3 regions of the Paenibacillus sp. MER TA 81-3 genome follow, and region 3 is predicted to be linked to each of the others. Evidence: predicted binding sites of a transcription regulator. Region 3 holds the regulator's gene; each other region holds the start of a gene.

Region 1 (7,156 bases), on a different contig from region 3:
GTGTCAGGTACCCGGCACGTTCTCCAGCGGTTTGCTAGCTCATCACTTTCACTCCCCCACTTTTTGGATTTTAATATTTTTTTCATTTACTATATATTTTTTAGAGAAATTTTAGTATTATTTTTAATTGGAATCCGAATAATAAATGTTGATTTAAAATTTTTGTTCGGTTTTACAACACCTTATATACAAAACTTACATTTACTGCAAATGAAATGTTGATGTATGGAGATGGGAATGGAGATAAGATGAAGAAGAACATTTATTTTAACCATGATGGCGGCGTTGATGATTTAATTTCGTTATTTTTGTTATTGCATATGGACAATGTGGAGTTGACGGGCGTGTCGGTCATTCCGGCGGATTGTTACTTGGAACCGGCTATGTTTGCAAGCCGTAAAATCATTGATCGTTTCGGTAACGGCGGTGTGGATGTAGCCGCGTCGAATTCCCGCGGGAAAAATCCGTTTCCGAAGGACTGGCGTATGCATGCGTTCTATGTTGACGCCCTGCCGCTTCTTAACGAATCCGGTAAAGTGGTGACTCCAGTAGCGGACAAGCCGGCACATCTTCATATTATAAATACGCTGCGCGCAACGGAAGGCAAGACGACCTTGCTGTTTACGGGCCCGCTTACCGACCTTGCTCGCGCATTAGATATCGACCCGACGATTGAAGAAAAGGTAGAACGCCTTGTATGGATGGGTGGTACCTTCCGTGAAGCAGGCAATGTGCATGAGCCTGAGCATGACGGAACGGCAGAATGGAACGTATTCTGGGATCCGGAAGCGGCTGCTCGCGTATGGGCCAGCGGGATCGAGATTGATCTGGTCGCACTGGAAAGCACGAATCAAGTGCCGCTTACGCTCGATGTTCGTGAGCGCTGGGCAGCGGAACGCAAGCATATCGGCGTTGATTTCCTAGGCCAATGCTATGCGATGGTGCCGCCTCTTGTTCATTTCTCGACGAACTCGACATACTATCTGTGGGATGTATTAACGACTGCGTTCGTTGGCAACAGCGATCTTGTGAAGGTGCAGACGATTAACAGCATGGTGATTACGGAAGGCGCAAGCCAAGGCCGCACTGTTGAAACGGCTGACGGTCGCCCGGTACATGTCGTCTATGACGTGAATCGCGACGCATTCTTTGATTACATGACTGAATTGGCGAAAAAAGCAACGGAGAGGGAGTTGTAATGTCAGAGAAAAAGCGAGTCATTATTGATACCGACACGGCTGGAGACGATACGATTGCCATTTTAACGGCGCTTCACTATTTTCAAGTAGAAGGCATTATGATTACCGGCGGTAATGTCCAGTTCGATCAGCAGGTTGAAAATGCGCTCTACACCGTTCAAGTAGCGGGAAAAGGCGGACAAGTCCCTGTGTACAAAGGACATGAAGGCCCAATCATGGGGCTTGGCCAAAAAAAGCATCGTACGGTCGAGGATGTGCACGGCAAGGATGGGATGGGGGATTCATTTTTTGAAAAAGCGATTCAGTCTCCCGAAAAAGGTCATGCCGTCGATTTTCTTATAGATGCCGTCCACAACAATCCAGGAGAGATCCATCTGATCGCGATTGCACCGTTAACGAATATTGCGATGGCGATTAAGAAGGATCCGACCATTGTACCGAACATTCCACATCTCTATATTATGGGCGGCACGAACAATGCGCTAGGAAATATTACGCCGAGTGCGGAGTACAATTTCTACGTTGATCCGGAAGCGGCAAAAATCGTGCTTCATTCGGGCATTCCAATCACCATGGTTGGTTGGGAAATGTGCACGCAATATTCCATCATGGACGATAACGACCATGAAGAGATCGAAGCGCTCGGGACGAAGGGCGCGAAGTTTTTCAAGGACGTCAACAAGGTCGTGATGAGATTCAATAAAACGGTTCATCGACTGAACGGCACGACGCATCCGGATACGCTGCTCGCAGCCGTAGCGGCGGACGAGAAGATCATGACGAAGTCCAATCTGTATCATGTGGATGTCGAAACCGTCGGTGAGCTGACAAGAGGCTACAGCCTTGTGGATATTAACAATCGTTTGGAACGCACTCGCAATGTTCGCGTCTGTGAAGCGATTGATCGAGATGCTTTTAAAGAAATGCTGTTGGACGTATTGAAGTCTATTAACTAATGACTGCAAATGGTCGCTTTAGCGGCCGCTTTCAGCCCTTTCGCTTTACATTCTGGGTCATTGACACGATGAAGAAAGGATAGGTATATGCAATACATTTGGGGACTTCTAGGAATCTTAGGCATTTTTATGATCGCAGTTGCGTTTTCAAAAAATCGCAAAGCGATTAATCCGAGAACGGTTATTGGCGCGTTTGCGATTCAATTCATTTTTGCATTGATTGTGTTGAAGTGGGAATTCGGCAAAAAGATGCTGAACTACTTGTCTACGGCCGTTCAGAGCATCATCGATTCCACGAATGCGGGCATTCAGTTCTTGTTCGGCGGGATACTGGGTGCGGAAAAGGCGGGCTTTACGTTCGCGCTGCAGGTATTGCCGATTATCATCTTCTTCTGTTCCTTGATAGCGGTTCTGTACTATCTCGGCATTATGCAGTGGGCTACGAAAATCATTGGCGGATTTCTGGCAAAGGTGCTCAAAACGAGCGAAACGGAATCGATGTCAGCAGCTGCGAATATTTTTCTAGGTCCGACAGAAGCGCCACTTGTTGTTAAGCCTTATATTGAGAAAATGACCAAGTCGGAGCTGTTCGCGATTATGGTCGGCGGACTGGCGTGCGTCTCTGGTTCCGTTCTGGGCGGATACGCGATGCTTGGCGTTCCGATTGAATATTTGCTTGCAGCAGCATTCATGGGAGCTCCGGGCGGCTTGCTGCTGGCCAAAATTATCATGCCTGAAACCGATCATCATCTTCGAGTGGAACGGGTTAGCATGGTAAAGGATACAGAGTCCCGAAATGTTATCGATGCCGCGGCTCGCGGAGCTTCGGACGGGCTCAAGATCGCTGCCGGCGTAGGTGCCATGCTGCTGGCATTTATATCGCTCATTTTCTTAGTGAACATGATCATTGGCTGGGTTGGCGGCGTGTTCGGAATTGAGGCGCTGACGCTGGAGCAGATTCTAGGCTACCTGTTCGCGCCGATTGCCTTCCTGATCGGTGTTCCATGGAGTGAAGCGTTGCAGGCAGGTTCCTTCATCGGTCAAAAGTTCGTGCTGAACGAATTTGTAGCGTACACTTCGTTTGCGCCTGAGATTGTAAATCTGTCTCCAAAAAGTGTTGTCATCATCAGCTTCGCGCTCTGCGGCTTTGCCAATCTGGCTGCGATTGCACTCCTCATTGGAGGCTTGGGCGGGATTGCGCCTTCAAGAAGACAAGATCTTGCCGAGATGGGCTTCCGTGCGGTCATTGCCGCAACATTGGCTAACCTATTGAGCGCGGCTATTGCCGGGATGCTCGTGTAGCAGCACCTACGCCATAAAAAGCAACAGCTGGGCAAATAAAACAAACGCTTGGACTATGATGAGCCCAAGCGTTTGTTGTTGGCTAATGAAAAGAGGAAGCTGATATCTTATTGTGCTTTTACGAATTCAGCCGATTGTATGCCGGCTTGGCGGCCGAAGATGATGATCTCTGCAACGGAGTTGCCGCCGATACGGTTTTGACCGTGCAAGCCGCCTGTAAGCTCGCCTGCTGCATATAAGCCAGGAATAGGTTGGCCGTCTTTATTCAACACTTCTGTGTTCGTATTGATTTTCACGCCACCCATGGTGTAGTGAATCCCAGGGGAGATTTTGATTGCATAGTATGGCGCACCGGACAAGTCGTTGTCCATCGCAGTTGTTCTGCCGAACTCGGCATCCTTTTTATTCTTCACTGCGCTGTTCCATGTATCCAGCGTCGCTGTTAGCTGATCTGCCGGAACACCCATTTCTTTGGCTAAAGCCTCGATCGAATCGCCCTGAATGACAAAGCCCATTTCTTCATACTGCTGAATCGCTTTAGCGCGGGATTTTACGCCGGAATCAAATACAAGATAAGCTGATTTTTCAGGCAGCTTATTGATTGCAGCAGTGACATTGTCACGAGTGTCCAGCTCGATGGTGAAACGTTTGCCCTCACTAGAAACAAGGATCGCTCCTTCACCGCGAACCGCTTCTCCGATGAGATAGGATTTGTCCTGCTGTACCGTAGGGTGAACCTGGATTTGATCCATATCTACTGTTACACCGCCGAGCTTTTCAATCATCTTAATGCCGTCACCGGTGCTGCCTACTTGGTTTGTTGTCACAAGACCTTTCAGATCGGAGCGAACCTCGCCAATCATATCCATGTTAGCGCCATAACCGCCGGTTGTCACAACGACAGCATCCGCTGTAATAGTTTTCTCATCTTTATTGTCGAAGAGGACCTTAACGCCGTTTACTTTGCCATCCTTCTCCGTAATTTCCGTCACATTAGCATTTACGAAAAGAGGAATTTCTTTCTCTTGAACATTTTTCACCAAGCCGTTGACAAGATATTGCCCTACCGCTGAGCCGTCTTCAGGACGGTGTGTGCGCTTTTCGTTCATACCACCCGTAATCGTGATATTGTTCAAACGAATTCCGATCGAATCAAGCCATTCGATTGCATTTGCGGAATTGTCAACGAAGAAACGAAGCATTTCTTTGTCATTAGTATCATGACCGCCTTTTAAAGTCTCTTCGTAAAATAGATCATTGCTGTCCTCAATGCCTTGCTCTTTTTGGAACTTGGTCTGGGAAGCATTCATACCGGAGGATGATTTCATCGTATTGCCGCCGGCAATCGGCATTTTTTCGAAAATAACCGGGTTCATGCCTTTTTCTTTTGCTTCAAGTGCAGCAGACATTCCGGCACCGCCTGCACCGACAATGATGATATCATAGTTATCTTTTAATTGATCGATAGGTGTATAGTTGGTTTGAGAAGCTCCCGACACGGCTTCCGTTTCTTGGGACTCCGTCGGTTTTTCATTGCCCTGGCTCTGGTTTTGATTCTGGTTCCCGCTACCGCATCCCGCGATTACGAGCATGAAAGAGAGAACGAGAATAAACGTTGCTGCTGCTTTCTTTTTCATTTTAACAACCCCCGTTTTTCTATGATGTTATTTAGATGAACATAAAGAGCCCAACGAAAAGGGAGAGAGTAACGGAGAAAATGAGATGCGGTGATCGTACCGTCGCCTTTATTCTCCGAACTTAAAATCGTTCACGGTTACCTCCTCTGGTCTGCTTCGGAAGCTTTTTTTAGGTTCACTTTATTTTAATATACTATCGCCCCCATTTATAGTGATTTATTTCACAATATTTTAATTTTGTCTTTGATCATGCATCGGGTTTCTAAAATACATCAAATCAGTTACGATTACCGAGTTAGGAGGCTGCTGTTATAAAGGCGCTACCATTATAAGCGGGGTACTCTTGTCAGAGCTGCTGTAATCGCTCTGCAGATAGTGTGGAGGAGGAGGAGTTCCCTTTATATATGAAGATTGATAAAGTATGCATAAGGAGTATACTCCCGGGGCGAAGCTTGCGCCAAGCTAATTGCTTATCACATATCGGCTGCTGACAAGCCAGATGAACTCGAATGGGTGAAGTGTCATTTTATGGTCGGGGTGGACAGCGGGCAAGCGGGGATCTTTGATGTCAGCAAGTATCGAATTCCGGATTCCGAAGCTCAAGGGACGGATTCCGATACGGACAGTGACTGGTATTTATCCTGCTGCGACATTACGGAAAGCGATGAGGAAGCCGGTGTCATGGACGGGGGCGTCGTCTCGCATTCCGGCTTTGGAGATGGAGGCTATGCGGCGTATTATGCCACAAATACTCAGAACCAAGTTATAGGTGTAAAGATTATTTTCATTAAAGATGCCGATCTGTAAGTGAAGAAATGGTGGCAAAGTCTGAGACAGGAGCACCGCCCAATGCTTGAGATGTTTAAGTTAAACGGTCAAAGCCCAAGCATAATGATGTCCTGAAGGTGGTGGGACGTTATTATGCTTTTTTGTCATGTCTCAGTAAACGAAATAACTCCTGCTTATGCAAGTTTAGTTTATAAGTCTCCATTTTTGATCATAGAATCAAAGTGTACCCTGAGGCGTTTATACATGGGAGGAAATGAACATGACGAATGTGATTAAAGCCCGTCCTAAGCTGTATGTCATGGACAACGGCCGCATGAGCATGGACAAAAACTGGTTGGTCGGCATGCATAATCCGGCTACGATCCTGAATCCGAATGCGGCGACGCAGTTCGTGGAAGTTCCGGTGTATACCGTATTGATCGATCATCCGGAAGGAAAGATTTTGTTCGATACGGCCTGCAATCCGAACGGGATGGGCAAGGAAGGGCGCTGGCCCGAAATGATGCAGCTCGCGTTCCCTTGGGCAGCGAGTGAGGAGTGTTATCTGCATAATCGGCTGGAGCAGTTGAATGTCTCGCCACGGGACATCAAGTATGTCGTTGCCTCCCATTTGCATCTGGATCATGCCGGATGCTTGGAACTGTTCACGAACGCGACGATTATCGTTCACGAGGATGAGCTGAACGGTGCGCTGCAATCTTATGCCCGTAACGATAAACAAGGATCCTACATATGGGCGGACATCGATGCCTGGATCAAAAATCATTTGCAGTGGAAAACGATTAAGCGGACAGAGGATCAGTTGGAGCTGGTCGAAGGCATTACCCTTCTGAACTTCGGAAGCGGCCATGCTTGGGGCATGCTGGGCCTGCATATCGAAATGCCGGAAACGGGCGGGATCATCCTCGCTTCCGATACTATCTATACGGCGGAAAGCTACGGCCCGCCGGTGAGGCCGCCGGGCATTATGTATGATTCGATTGGGTACCGGAATACGGTTGAAAGGATCCGCACTCTTGCCACCCGAACGAAATCCCAAGTGTGGTTCGGACACGATGCGAATCAATTCAAGGAGCTCCGCAAATCAACCGAAGGATACTATGAATAAGAAGGCAAAGAATACGGCGCTATTGACAACTTGGTTCATAGGTCGGATTTCCTTACAAATGTTGCATATTATATAATCCTTTTGTGCGACATCTGTTCAACATTACAGAGAAAAATCCGAACCCATCGGAGAAGCTGAGGTAGTGTCATATGAGCTGTATAAGAA
Region 2 (7,156 bases), on a different contig from region 3:
GGCGTATTTGCGCTCCAGTATGTTGCGAAGCTGCTCTTCGGAGCGCATCGCCATGCCGTCCGGGGTCAGCGCGTACATGATGCCCGTTTCTTGAATGATGTTCGGCTTATACGGTGTCTTCGTAAATACGCTGTCCCACACGATCTGATCATACATCCACCAGGAGTGATTGGACGTATAGTCAACCGCTCCTTCGTAGAAGAACGTGCTTGGACGTTGGGAAGCGATCGCTTCATCCTGTCCAACGCAGACCAACTGCTGCGGTTGAAAGGACGTGATCGTGTCCCGCATCGCGTAGACCCAACGGTTGAACATGTTCATCGAGAACAGCGCATAGTCTAACCAGCGTGTTCCTTTTTTCTCCCGTATCATATCCTGTGAATTGAAATTAATGTCTTGCGGCTCCGGAGGCACGATAGCCCCGAACCCCGGCACCTGATCCGGTGTCATTGCCCAACGTTCCTGCAGCAGCCGAATATCGCCTTGATATCGTTCCTTCAGCCATTCCCTGAACGCCGCAATCTCGTATTTATCCTTCGCGCTGCGCGGTCCGGCGAACACGCGCTTCGGATCAAATACGGACGGTTCGTTAATCAAGTCCCAATGCACGTGGGTGGAATGACGATGACGTTGTACAATGGCGCCGATGAATCGTTTCTGCGCTTCCACGCTGCGCGGATCAAGATACGGATTGGACCCTTCCCACAGTTCTGGTGCGAAGGAGAAGAAGTTGAAGCAGACCTCAATGCCATGCCTTTTGGCCGTCAGGAAGAAGGCGTCGATCGCCCGCAGCACATCCTCGGCCGGATGGCCGTCCACATACATCACATGACGATAAGCCGTCCAGATTCCAGTTCGAATCATGTTGATGCCGGCCCGCTTCATTTGCGCCATATCGCGATCCCATACCGCTGCGTTCGGCAGAAAAATGAACTTGCGCGCGACATCGCTGGACATATACGTCATGCCGACTATCGGCATCGGTTCGCCGTCGCGCTCGAAATAATCGCGGCTGACCGTTAAGAAGGAGCCGCTTCTCAGAAGCGCTTCATCCCGGCACCAGAACCCTTGATGGAGATGACGCACTTCTCCGAGGCTGCTGCGCAAGCTTGCAGTTGCCCGGTACATCCCCGGCTCTAATCGTATGTCAGGAAGGAAGGACATCACTTCCAGCTCCCTGCCGCAAGCAAGCTCCAGCTTTTCCCCCCATAGAAGGTTACCGCTATCATCATGAAGCGTCAATTCCCCCAGCCACGTGTTGGGACGGTCTTCCGCATACTCGCATCCTCTCAACAAAGGGGTTCCATTGCGGTAAGCGTGTCTCGCTTGCGGCAAATATTGCGATTGCAGCGTCAATTTCGGTCTGTCACCCGGATCGTAACAAGCGACGCTTGGCTTCAACCACCATTCGCTTACACCTTGTGCGCAGTATTCAGCCCAGTCGGTTAATTGCTTGATAGAAGACAGATTCCAGAAAGCTTCTGAGAGACGCTGATTTACGAACAGCCAGCGTGATCCGGAGAAGGTGCCCTTCGTATTCTCGAGCAGGACGACAGGCGCGCCGATTTCACGCTGATCCTTGGATACAGCCGTCACGAGCGGAGTAATGTGTGCATCCATCGATCCTGCCGACCCATGTTCTCCTGGGCAATCGTCGTTCCGTGTCACCCACAGCACGAAGCTGCACGTTGGCTCTTTCTCCCATGCGAAGACCGCATCGGCGAAGAGAGGACGTTCTTCGTTCGCTACAAAGCGGGAGAAGCGTTCGTCATTAACAGTCATGCATTCATGGATTTGCAGCTGCTGGTGATATGCGGTCTGTTCCGGTTCGGCAATCCAGCTGTTGCCGTCCTGATAGACAGGAGTGCGGAATGGCGCTCCGCCAATGCTTAACAGATTCCCGCCCCGTTGCAGGAAGGACAAGATTGATTTCCAGGCATGCTTAGGGAAATAAGGGGCGTGAAGATTGATGAACACTCCGTCTTGAAGACCATCTAGCGTCTCGGACAAACGATCCGCTTGCACAATATTCCACTTTTCAGTAAGCGTTTGCAGAATGTCCGAACGAAGGGGATCCATAGATATGGGCATGTTCGGATCATACAGACATACATAAGAAAGACTCATATTATATAGCTCCTTTATTCATTGCAGTCAGCAAATTGTTCACAACCCATTATAGTTGAAGGCACATAGTTTGTCTTTATAAGATATTCCTATTTTTAAATTAATCATGCACCCTTTGAGCCCTATGATCCGGAATATTGATGAACCGACCATTTGGATGAACAAATTGTGACAAGCTGATAGCAGATTTTTAAATTTGTGAATATTGCCATAATCGGAGTGAGTGTAATCACACTACGGGTTCATATATTTCCAGTAAGATACAGGTGTAATCAGCGTATCATGACTGTGAAGTTCATTGGGAACATGCAGCTAGATAGGGATAGAGGAAGAACGGCACATTTCGGTATAATATGTGAAAAATAGAACATGTACATGTTTGTAGTCCGCTTGCTTACATCATGCGGGGCGATGGAGGAGGAACCAATCATGAAACGGAAACTGCAATTGGTCGTTATTGGAAATGGGATGGCGGGAATGAACGCGGCGGAGCAATTGATGAAGCTGACCGACAGCTGCGACATTACTGTCATCGGTCAAGAGCCGCATCCAAATTACAACCGCATTATGCTGTCCTACGTATTGGATGGCAGCAAGACGATGGATGATATTGTCATCAACCCGCGTGCTTGGTACGACGAAGCGGGCATTACCCTTCATACGGGCACGACAGCGACTAGGGTGGACACGACCCGCCGCGTCGTCGTGATGGACAACGGGCACGAAGTCGGTTATGACCGTGTCATTATTGCCACGGGTTCGACGCCGTTCATCCTGCCGGTTCCAGGAGTGGATAAACAAGGCGTCATCGGATTCCGCAGCATAGAAGACTGCGACCGGATGATGGAGGCTGCGAAGCTGTACAAAAAAGCAGCCGTCATTGGCGGTGGCTTGCTAGGTCTCGAGGCAGCGAAAGGTCTCGTACAGCTTGGAATGGACGTAACGGTTGTCCATTTGCCGGATTTCCTGATGGAACGGCAGCTGGATGAGAAGGCCGCCCGGATGCTGCAGACGGAACTGGAGCGGCAAGGGCTTAAGTTCGCGCTCGGCAAACAGACGCACGAGCTGATCGGGGGAGAGCGAGTCGAAGGACTGCGCTTCAGCGACGGTACCGAGCTGGAAGCGGAGTTCGTCGTTATGGCCGTCGGCATCCGCCCGAACGTGGAGCTTGCTCGTGCCAGCGAACTGACCGTCAACCGCGGCATCGTGGTTGACGATTATATGCGCACCTCAGCACCGGACGTATATGCCGTAGGCGAATGCACGGAGCACCGCGGTGTGTGCTATGGCCTCGTCGCCCCGTTGTTCGAACAAGGGGCGGTGTTGGCTAAGGGATTGGCTGGAGTGGAGACGAAGCCGTATGAAGGCTCGGTATGCTCAACGAAGCTGAAGGTGTCCGGCGTGGACGTGTTCTCGACAGGCTTGTTCCTGGAGACGCCGGAATGCGTATGCGTGACGTTCCACGATGCTTGGAAAGGGACCTACAAAAAAATCGTCTTAAAAGACAACGTCATCGCTGGCGCGGTGCTTTTTGGCAATATCGATGACGCATCAAAATTGGAACGGCTCGTCAAGCAAGGCGTGGAAATGACGGAGGAGCTCTACAACGAACTGACCGGAACAGGAGGTTGCTGCGGCACCAAAGCGAATGCGGCGGCCGACTTTGCCGACGATGATATCGTATGCGGCTGCAACGGCGTCACCAAAAAAATGATTGTGGACGCCATCACGGAACAGGGCTTAACGACGCTCGACGAGGTGAAAGCCTGCACAGGCGCATCCCGTTCTTGCGGCGGATGCAAGCCTTTAGTAGAACAACTGCTGCAGCATGTGCTCGGGGACGGCTTTGAAGCTGGGGGGAGCAAGCAGGGGATATGCGGCTGCACGACGATGTCGCGCGACGAGATTGTAGCGGCTATTCGCGAGAAGGGGCTCCGCGCGACGAAAGAGATCATGAACGTGCTCGACTGGAAGCAGGAGGAAGGCTGCTCGAAGTGCCGCCCGGCACTGAACTATTACTTGGGCATGATTTGGCCGCAGACGTATCAGGACGAGAAAGAATCGCGCTTTGTCAACGAGCGCATGAACGCGAACATTCAGAAGGACGGCACCTATACAGTCGTTCCGCGCATGTACGGCGGTATGACGACACCTGCGGAATTGAAGAAGATAGCAGACGTATCCTTAAAATACAATGTGCCGCTTGTGAAAATGACTGGCGGACAACGGATCGATATCGTCGGCGTGAAGAAGGAGGATTTACCCAGTGTATGGGAGGAGCTGGATATGCCTTCCGGGTATGCCTATGCCAAGTCGCTGCGCACCGTCAAGACTTGCGTTGGCGCGACTTATTGCCGCTTCGGCACGCAGGATTCGATGGGAATGGGCGCACTCTTGGAACGCAAGTTCGAGCGCATTGACTATCCTGCTAAAGTAAAGTTCGCTGTTAACGGCTGCCCGCGCAACTGTGCTGAATCGTGCACGAAGGATATCGGCATCGTCGGTAACGACGGCGGATGGGAAATTTATATCGGCGGCAACGGCGGCATTAAGGCGCGTCTGGCTGACTTGCTCTGCAAGGTGAAGACAGATGAAGAGCTAATTGAAATTACAGCCGCAGTCCTTCAACACTATCGCGAAACGGCAAATTACTTGGAGCGCACTTCGGACTGGGTGGAACGAATCGGATTGGAACACATCCACAAGACGACGGTCGAAGACGCGGAGGGGCGCAAACAACTGGTGGCACGGATGGATGAGGCATTATCGTCGCGTTCAGAGGAACCGTGGCAGCAAGTTATCGGCGATAAAGGGCTGCGCGACAAGATGTTCGGTAAAGTCGTGTTTCAACAATAACGGAGTTAAAGTGGTGAAGGGAGCGTTGGCATATGGCAATAAATAGGGAAGCGGCATGGGTTGCCGTAGGCAAGCAGGATGACTTCATGCCCAGAGTAGGGCGTGTCATATTAATCAACGGTGTAGAGGTAGCCGTATTCCGCACGACGGAGGGCGTATATGCAATTGAGAACCGCAGTCCGCATCCGAAAGGCGGACCGTTGAGCGAGGGGATCGTGTCTGGCCATTATTTGTACGATCCGCTGCACGATTGGAAAATCGATCTGCGCGACGGGTGCGTCCAAGCGCCCGATACAGGGCAGGCGCGCACTTTCGCGGTGCGGGTTGAAGAGGATTCGGTTTATATCGCTGTGATGTGAACCGTTAAGCGTTGCGTTTCGGCACACACGCTCGAAGGGAGAGAAACCCATGTATACACCGACATTGGAAAAAATCAATGAAACAGTCGAAGCAAAAAAGAAGCTGATGTCCAGCGGGTTGCTCCGGTATGTGGTGGCTGCAATGCTTGCAGGGGCGTATGTCGGATTTGGAATCGTGCTCATTTTCACAGTGGGCGGCAACTTTAAAGCAGCAGGATCGCCCGCCGTTCCGATGGTGATGGGCATGTCGTTCGGAATCGCGCTCACACTCATCATCTTTGCGGGGTCAGAGTTGTTCACCGGCAATAACATGCTGTTTACAGTAAGCAGCTTATCCGGCAAAACACCATGGATGCAAACGTTGAAAAACTGGGGTATCGTCTTTACCGGCAATGTGCTCGGAGCGGTTCTGTTCAGCTTGCTCATTAGAACTTCAGGCGTGTTCGGCGGCATTCCGCCAGAACATTTGCTGTTCGCAGCGACGGCGAACAAGATGAGCATGCCGGTGACGGAGTTGTTTTTTCGCGGAATTTTATGTAACTGGCTCGTCTGCCTGGCCATTTGGACATCAATGCGTGCAAAGGAAGACGTCGCAAAGCTGCTGCTCATCTGGTGGATGCTGTACGCATTCATCGCCATCGGGTTCGAACATAGTGTAGCCAACATGTCGCTCATGACCGTGGCGCTGCTCTTGCCGCAGCATCCGGACACGATTACGCTGGCGGGCTGGCTGCACAACATGGTGCCCGTCACACTCGGCAATATTGTCGGTGGGGCCGTTTTCGTCGGAATGGCCTACTGGTTCATCAGCCCGGTCAGAAGCGCTCGCAGCAAATCCTAGAACCTAAGCAGCAAATAAGTGAAAAAGTAAAGCAGCTTAGAACCCAATAGCGGATAAGTTAATAAGCTAACCTATAATCATTTAAACCTTAAACCTTAAACCTTAAACCTTAAACCTTAAACCTTAATCCTTAATCCTGAAAATCTATAAGTCCGGAGCGAGAAGTCTCTTGCTCTGGGCTTTATTTATAACGATTCTGATATGCAACCGCGCACCTATCAGAACGGGGAATGACACAGGAAGAAGACGATACTGCATAAGAGCTTATAGTGCATAGCACCACTCTCCCCGCGACTCAGAGGCGAAAAGTAACGTGTAGGTTCGCGACCTGGATTTGGATAGTGTTATTAACTTTCGACACCAAGACGATGTTGGAAATGAGAGTGATGCGTACCGTGACATAATAGCTTTTCCCCATACATCAATTCAGAAACGCATGTAAGCCTGAGCGTAGGGTAGAGTGGCGCTAAAGCCCAAACGGCAAGTGTTCTGAAATGATCTTAGTGGAGGGAAATATGACACTGAAATACGAACGCTGCAGTCTTCTGACGTAAGGGTAGAGTGGCGCTAAAGCGCAAACGGCAAGTGTTCTGAAATGATTTTAGTGGGGGGAATATGACACTGAAATACGAACGCTGCAGTCTTCTGACGTAAGGATAGAGTGGCGCTAAAGCGCAAACGGCAAAGTAATCTGAGTGAGAGGAAAATGTGACGCAAAGGTACAAACGCTTCAGTCTTCTGACGCAGAGGGAGAGTGGCGCTAAAGCGCAAGTGACATAATACCGTAAACTGGAAGTGTGGGGGGAGCGGGGCCAGTGGCGAACGGCGGCACTTCATTTTCTCATCGATCAGATCCGAAAATGTTAGGTTTACATATGCATTTTGTGAAAAAAGTAAAGGGGTAGAAATTTGTATGTTGCGTCGGGCCTCCTTGATCTGGTTTACTAGGGATGTACCATGTTAGCGGAAACAT
Region 3 (7,156 bases):
TCTGAACTTCTATCCCCGGCTGCTGCAGTTGCTGCAGACGTAATGGAATTTGACTATATTTTTGATGTACCATCGCTTCAGCGACATCAAACAAAGCCTGGGACCACCATTTATCGATTTTCGGCGTGCTATGGTCATTCATATATTCAATAACTACCTTTTTCCCTTTTGCTTGCTTTTCCAAATCGCCATTCAGCTGCTGAACCAATTCACGGACATCGACACCCGGCTTCGTCTGAATTTGAACCTTCATCGCGTCGGTCTGCCAGTCAACATGATATTGTGTAATCTCAGCATGCTTTTGCACGATCTGTTCCACTGGCTGCTTCACAAAATTAGTCTGATACAACGCCCATCCACCGAACAGTACGGCGCCCGTCACAATCATAATCAGGACGGTAGGAGCGATACGAACTTTTTTCGTCATGCTGAAATACCTCCTCACCCTCTAATCTATCTACATGAAAACGGCGCTTGTTGAATACATGAAATATATCATTCAGTACATGTTAGAGTATATCACAGTATATACACTGAAGTTGAATGTAAAGTGTACCATAGCTGCCAATCTCCTTGGCAACAAAAAAACACCGCACTCTCGCTGCAACGCTTCAATCGCGTCACTTGCAAGAATACGGTGTAAGGTGGTCCATCGTTATTTATTAGGCAGCCCGTAGATTTCTCCGATCGGTGAACCGTCGGCGAACAGATAAAATTGATAATAATAGCGGTTGGCGCCCTGTTCGTCCGCTCGTTCCAGCATCGCCTGCCATACATATTGCCCGTCTTTATATCCGGGAATAAGCCGTACGATGTGAACCTTGTTATATTGCTCTTTTATTTTTGCTTTCATCGCATCTTTTTTTATTCCTTCAAAGGCGTACATAGATACGACTTTCTTCGGAAACACCCACACCAGTCGTTCTTGGTCTTGTTCATCTTTACCTTCAACAACATAGACAATGTCGTCCCATACGCTCTTCTCGACACCGGATATTTCTGCGAGCTTTACACTATCATTCGCTCGGCGAATGATATCAGCTTCTTTCACTCGCTCATCAGCATTTATATATTGCACATACATATATACAGCAGCAATGAGAAGAATCAGAATAAGAACCGCCAGCGGGATATACCATTTCCATTTGGAACGCCGACGTGTGCGGCTTCTTACCATGAATAAATCCCCCCGCTTATCGCTGCAGCAGCTGCTCGAAGCATTGCTGCGTCTCATGACGGATACGTTCTTCATCTAACGTCAGGCATTCGCCATTCTTCACGACCTGTTCTCCATCAATCCATACATGCTTCACATCTTTAGCCGAAGCGGAGTAAATCATGTGAGATACGAGATCCGTATGCGGAATGAAGTGAGCTTGATCGATATCTACCGCAACCATATCTGCCTTCATACCGACCTCAAGCAATCCTACATCAGGAAGCGAAATCGTCTTCGCCCCGTATACGGTACCCATGCGCAGCGCTTCTGCAGCCGGAATCGCGGTTGGATCTCCCGATACTCCTTTGTGTATAAGCGCAGCAAGCCGCATTTCTTCGAACATGTCTAAGTTATTGTTGCTGGCCGGACCATCCGTTCCGAGAGAGACGACAACTCCTGCGCGCAACAATTCAGGAACCCGAGCTACACCGCTCGCCAACTTGAGGTTGCTGCCTGGATTATGAGACACGGCTACATGGTAGTGAGCCAGAATCGCAATTTCTTCATCTGTCAAATGTACCCCGTGTGCAATGAACGACGGTCGCGAAAAGAAGCCCAATTTCTCTAAATGAGCAACCGGACGAAGCCCATAATCCTTCACGTTCTGTTCCACTTCCGCCTTCGTCTCCGACATATGTGTATGAAGAGGTAAATCCATATCATGTGCCGCTTGCACGAACTTCTCAATGAATGCCGGCGGACACGTATATGGCGCATGCGGCGCCAGCACGGTTGTAATCCGTCCATTCGCCTTGCCGTTCCAGTCTTTTGCGAATTGAACCGCTTCTTCAAGCTTCGCATCCTGAACGTCTTCAGGACACAACCCGATTGCGCCGCGCGTCAGACAGCCCCGAATACCGGACTGCTCGCAGACTTTAGCGACTTCATCCATATGATCATACATGTCGACGAACGTTGTGGTTCCGCCCTTAAGCATCTCAACGACGGATAATGCGGTTCCCCAGTACACATCCTGTGCCGTAAATTTCGCTTCCATTGGCCACATTTTCTCCTGCAGCCACGATTGCAGCACCATGTCGTCACCATACCCGCGCAGGAGCGACATCGCAGCATGACCATGCGTATTGATTAAACCAGGCAGGAAGAATAGACCTTTGCCGTTTATTCTCTCTGCATCACTCGTATCGAACTGCGCAGGAAGTGAATCTCCCAAGTGGACAATTCGATCATTTTCAATAACCATCGTTCCCTTGGTTGAGGTTTGCCCGGATTGAGCATTAAGTACCGCAAAGGCGCCATTTTCAATAATGATTCGCTTTGTCATTGGACTGGAACTTCCTTTCCCTGATCCGTTAAATAATAAGCCAGGCTAAACAAATCCGTTGTGAAATCGGCAGTATGCACGCGCACATGAGACGGAACCTTCAAAATAACAGGTGCAAAGTTCAAAATGGCTTCTACACCGGCCTCGACGAATTGCTCCGCTACATATTGCGCTTCCGCGGCCGGAACCGTAATAATTCCGATACGGATGTGCTGATTTCGAACCGTTGTGATCATTTCGCTCATAGGTTGAACTTTCAGATTATTAATATCCGTGCCAATCTTGGACTCCATGGCGTCGAACACAGCTACGATTTTCATGTTGTCTTTCAAGTAGACCGTGTAATTGCACAACGCATGCCCCAGTTTACCGGCACCGACCAAGCCAACGTTAATAATTTGGTCCAGCTTCAATATATGACGGATTTGCTGTATTAAATAAGATACGTCATAACCAATGCCTTTGCGTCCAAAATCTCCAAAATAAGCCAAGTCCTTGCGGATTTGCGCTGGATTTAAATCCAGCTTCTGGCCCAAATCCTGAGAAGAAACTGTCAATACTTCACGCTGCTTCAGTTCTATCAAATGACGCAAATAGACCGGCAGACGTCGAACAACAGCTTCAGATATTTTTAATGTTTTCATATCTTAAATCAAGTCCCCTCATCGCTCTTCAACGTCTTTTGATTATCGTCCAACCACGTTTCAATGCGCGGAACCAACTGCTCTGCAGCCATGTGCTCCATCTTTGGTCCCGGCAAGGAATATAAAAAGTGCTTGCCATAGCTTGTTTCGATCACGCGCGTATCATAGATGATGACGATTCCCTTATCCTGCGAGGTCCGCACCAATCGGCCGAATCCCTGCTTAAAGCGGATAACGGCTTGCGGCACGGAATACTTCCGGAATGGATTCTGATTTTGCCGTTTCAGCCGCTCTGATTTTGCCTCGACCAACGGGTGGTTCGGCGGCTGGAACGGAAGTCGAACAATCGCCAAGCACGTGAGTGCATCTCCAGGAATGTCCACCCCTTCCCAGAAGCTGCTCGTCCCCAGCAAGACGGAAGCGGATTGCTCCCTGAACCTGCGGGTCAGCTTGCTGCGGTTACCGCTGTCAATGCCTTGTCCAAGCACGTGAATCCCGTGAACGCTCAGCGCTTCCTTCAAAGGCGCATATACGTCCCGCAGCATGCGATATGAGGTGAAGAGCACAAGCATTCGTCCTCTCGTTACTTGCGCGACATCCGCTATCGATTGCGTCAACATCTGGTTGAACTTTGCATCTGATGCGCCCTTTACGCTCGGGAAATCACGCGGGATAACGACTAATGCCTGTTCCCGGTAATTAAACGGTGACGGTAATATGACCGTGTGCAGCCGTCCGTCCCGCTCCGCATCCTTCAGCCCGATTTGTTCTGCCACGAACTGGAATGATTTATCGACCGACAGCGTAGCCGATGTCAGAATTACACTTTTCTTCGGTTCAAAAAAATACCGTTTCAGTGCATCACTCACATCGACCGGGACTGCGTACATATGCATCGATTTATGCTTGAACTGGGAATTCCCTTCCATCCAGTAGACCGTTTCCGGGTCTTTCCCCTGCATAAAGTTGCGGAATTCATCCCGAACCAGGCCCAATTCTTTGAACAATCCCGTCACGTCCACGACAACGCCCTGAATTTCTTCGTCATCGTAATCCTTCCATTCGTTGGCCAGCTTCTCTCCTGACCGTACAATATCGCTAAGCCGAACATGGATGTCGCTTTCCAGCTCGGTGATGCCAGCCCAAGCTTCTGGACGTTCGCCCGACGGCAACCGGAACACCGTCTGCCCGGCGGCTTCGGCTTGTCCGTTCTCAGCCGGAGGAAGCAATTGGAACAAGACTTCATTCAAACGGTCCCATTGTTCCTTCACGTCGACGATTTGCGTGAGCAGCTTGTCAATTCCTTCTGCCCAGATAAGCGCTTTCTCGTGACCGGATAGGCGGAGCCGCATCTGAAGCAAGATCAATGCTCCATTCTTGCTGTCTTTGAATAGCCGCGTTAACGGATGAATGAGTGAAAAATATTGCAAATGGATGCCTAGATGTTTGCCTGCCGTCTCTTCAAAATGATGAGCCTCATCTATGACCAAGTGTTCATAGGTGGGCAACAGACGATGTTCGGCAATGACATCGGTAAACAGCAGAGAATGGTTCGTTATAATAATGTCCGACAAATTCGCTTCATTCTTCGCCCGATGATAGAAGCAGCGCCGGAACCACGGGCAAGCCCGGTTCAGACAAGAGTCGCTATCACTTGACACCGTATCCCAGAAATCTGGACCTTTGTGGACCAAATGCAGCTCCTCATCATCGCCATGCTCCGTCTGGCTTAGCCAGACGAGAAACTGAGCAGCGGTTATGCTGTCGTCACGCGCATGAACGAACTCTCTATGATTTATTTTATGTTCAAATTTTCTCAAACACAAATAGTGACTGCGTCCTTTTAACACCGAAGCTTTGAAAGGAAACGGAACAATCTTCTCCAGAAGCGGTAAATCACGCTGTCTCAACTGTTCTTGCAAATTGATAGTGTGCGTGCTAACAATCACTTTCTTCTCTTGAGATACGCTGTAATATAAGGAAGGGAGCAAATATCCAAGTGATTTCCCAGTGCCTGTTCCAGCTTCAATCAAGAGATGAAGGTCCTGCTCTTGGCATTCCATCACTTCGTTAAACATTTGTTCCTGAGCTTCACGCGGCTCGTAATTCGGCAACAGACTCGCCAAATTGTTCCTCACTTCATCCATAAAGCCACGGAACGTCACATTGTTGAGCGGACTGCTCTCTGAACCTTCACGCGGAGGAAGGGTATCCGTCCAATCCCCTTGCTTCAACGTTAGCTGACGGAATGGAAAGTTACCTTCCTTCTCGTCCCAATCGGACACGTCCCGCTCACGTTCATTTAGCTTCTCCACCAGCATCCACTTTAAATCGCGTTCTTCTTGATCGCCAAATACATCCACAATACGTTGCAGAGTCAGAAGCGGCAAGTCATCGATCGCTTGCAGGCAGCGGATAAATACATCGGCTGTCGCTCTCGCGTCGCTGTCGGCTTGATGCGGTCGGTCATGGATGATTCCGAATTCATGCGCAACCGATCCCAACTGATAAGACGGCAGTGAAGGGAACAGTATCCGCAGCAGCTCAATGGTGTCCAGAATACGTCCGGTAAACGGTAAATAACCGGTCTGCTCTAGAGCTTGGCGCAGAAATTGATAATCGAACGCAACATTATGTCCGACGAGCACGACGTCACTTAACAATGGAACAAGCCCTGTCATCGCTTCATCCAAGTCTGGCGCATCCTGAACATCCTCATTGCCAATTCCGGTTAATTGCGTAATGAATTCAGGAATTGTGATGGTCGGCCGAACGAGCGTATGATACTCGCGTTCCATCTGTAAATCGTGACCGAGAATGACGAGTCCGATTTGTATAATTTCATCGTTAGGCTGATTGCCTGTCGTTTCAAAGTCCAATACAGCAAATCTCATCTTAATATAATTCCTCTCGCAATTACTGTTATTAGCATAACAGATGTTCGGTCATTTGGAAATGACTAGAGGGAAACATCTGTGCGTACTTCGCACGAATGTTCCCCTCTAAATAATCTTATTGCATGTGGTTCATATTTCCGGCACCGTACTGCAAATGACCGCAATTCGACAGACACACCTTCAAATTAAAGACCGGTTCTGGCAAAGAAGGATCCATCTGGTGGGCTTTCGCAAAATACTCTTGCGCCAGAGACAAGTTGCGCTGTTCCGCTTGAATACAACCGAGGGCATTATACGCGATGGCCTTCAAGCACTTGCTTTCCGTTAAAGGAATGATGAATTCGAAATGATGTCCGGCTTCCTGGCTTCGCCCCATGTTCAAATACGCCATGGCCAGATAAGCCCGCACTTCAATATTGTCCGGCTGATGAAGCGCCGCTTGCTCCAAATGCTTGACTGCTTCCTTATACATCATCAACAAATAATATCCTTGGCCCCGTTGAAAAGGATCGCCGTAATCGGGTGCCGAGATCTCTTGTTCCTTCTTCATCTTACCGCCAGAAGCATCCTTGCCGCGAGGACGCAGCTGCGCAAGCTTTTCTTCAAACTGCAGCCATTCCTCCACAATGAGATCGCTCATGGAGCGAAGCAATGACATTTGATGGTCCAATTCCTTTTTTTCTTTGCCTTGTGCATGAGGATACTGCCGAATAATATCATCCAACAAGTCGTTCATCGTTGCGAATACATGTTGCAGCACGATTCATCCCACCTTTACAAGTGATGCGTATCGTCATCTTGCGGCTCACGTTCATTTTGTGTTAAGGGGATGCATTTCATTCGATGCTCCAACGTTTCCCGAGCAGTGCCTTCGCTTGTCAATTCCGATTCCTGATGATGCCGTTAACGATTAACGAACAGTCGCATACGTTTCGGTCTTCGTCGCGAGCTCGACCGGTTTATTGTCCGCGTCCACGAAGACGATTTTTGGATCATATTGCTTCGCTTCTTCATTCGTCATGGAAGCGTAAGAAATGATGATGACATTATCTCCAGGCTGTACAAGGCGCGCAGCCGCTCCATTCAGACAGATTACGCCAGAATGTTTTGG

What was found. Region 3 encodes Rex, which represses fermentation and respiration genes when NADH is low (regulators of the CRP and FNR family bind a similar motif). Its sites were predicted from a motif close to TTGTGAAATATTTCACAA; they were not measured.
Region 1: a site for Rex is predicted at 5,304-5,321, ahead of M3650_RS26420 (flavocytochrome c). Genes of this name have one in related genera too.
Region 2: a site for Rex is predicted at 2,481-2,498, ahead of nirB (nitrite reductase large subunit NirB). Genes of this name have one in related genera too.

The regions. Positions count from the first base shown of each region.
Region 1 is NZ_JAMAWB010000025.1:50,285-57,440, forward strand. Features, by position in the region: gene M3650_RS26405 (nucleoside hydrolase) at 249-1,199, shown strand; gene M3650_RS26410 (nucleoside hydrolase) at 1,199-2,155, shown strand; gene M3650_RS26415 (NupC/NupG family nucleoside CNT transporter) at 2,243-3,457, shown strand; gene M3650_RS26420 (flavocytochrome c) at 3,565-5,094, opposite strand; gene M3650_RS26425 (DUF4241 domain-containing protein) at 5,608-5,901, shown strand; gene ahlS (AhlS family quorum-quenching N-acyl homoserine lactonase) at 6,143-6,991, shown strand; gene M3650_RS26435 (copper amine oxidase N-terminal domain-containing protein) at 7,150-7,156, shown strand, end outside.
Region 2 is NZ_JAMAWB010000010.1:223,275-230,430, forward strand. Features, by position in the region: gene M3650_RS16760 (beta-galactosidase) at 1-2,127, opposite strand, end outside; gene nirB (nitrite reductase large subunit NirB) at 2,557-4,983, shown strand; gene nirD (nitrite reductase small subunit NirD) at 5,016-5,342, shown strand; gene M3650_RS16775 (formate/nitrite transporter family protein) at 5,392-6,183, shown strand.
Region 3 is NZ_JAMAWB010000018.1:55,860-63,015, forward strand. Features, by position in the region: gene M3650_RS22585 (quinolinate synthase) at 1-427, opposite strand, end outside; gene M3650_RS22590 (cell wall elongation regulator TseB-like domain-containing protein) at 656-1,177, opposite strand; gene M3650_RS22595 (amidohydrolase) at 1,194-2,504, opposite strand; gene M3650_RS22600 (redox-sensing transcriptional repressor Rex) at 2,501-3,148, opposite strand; gene dinG (ATP-dependent DNA helicase DinG) at 3,157-6,042, opposite strand; gene M3650_RS22610 (tetratricopeptide repeat protein) at 6,161-6,805, opposite strand; gene panD (aspartate 1-decarboxylase) at 6,956-7,156, opposite strand, start outside.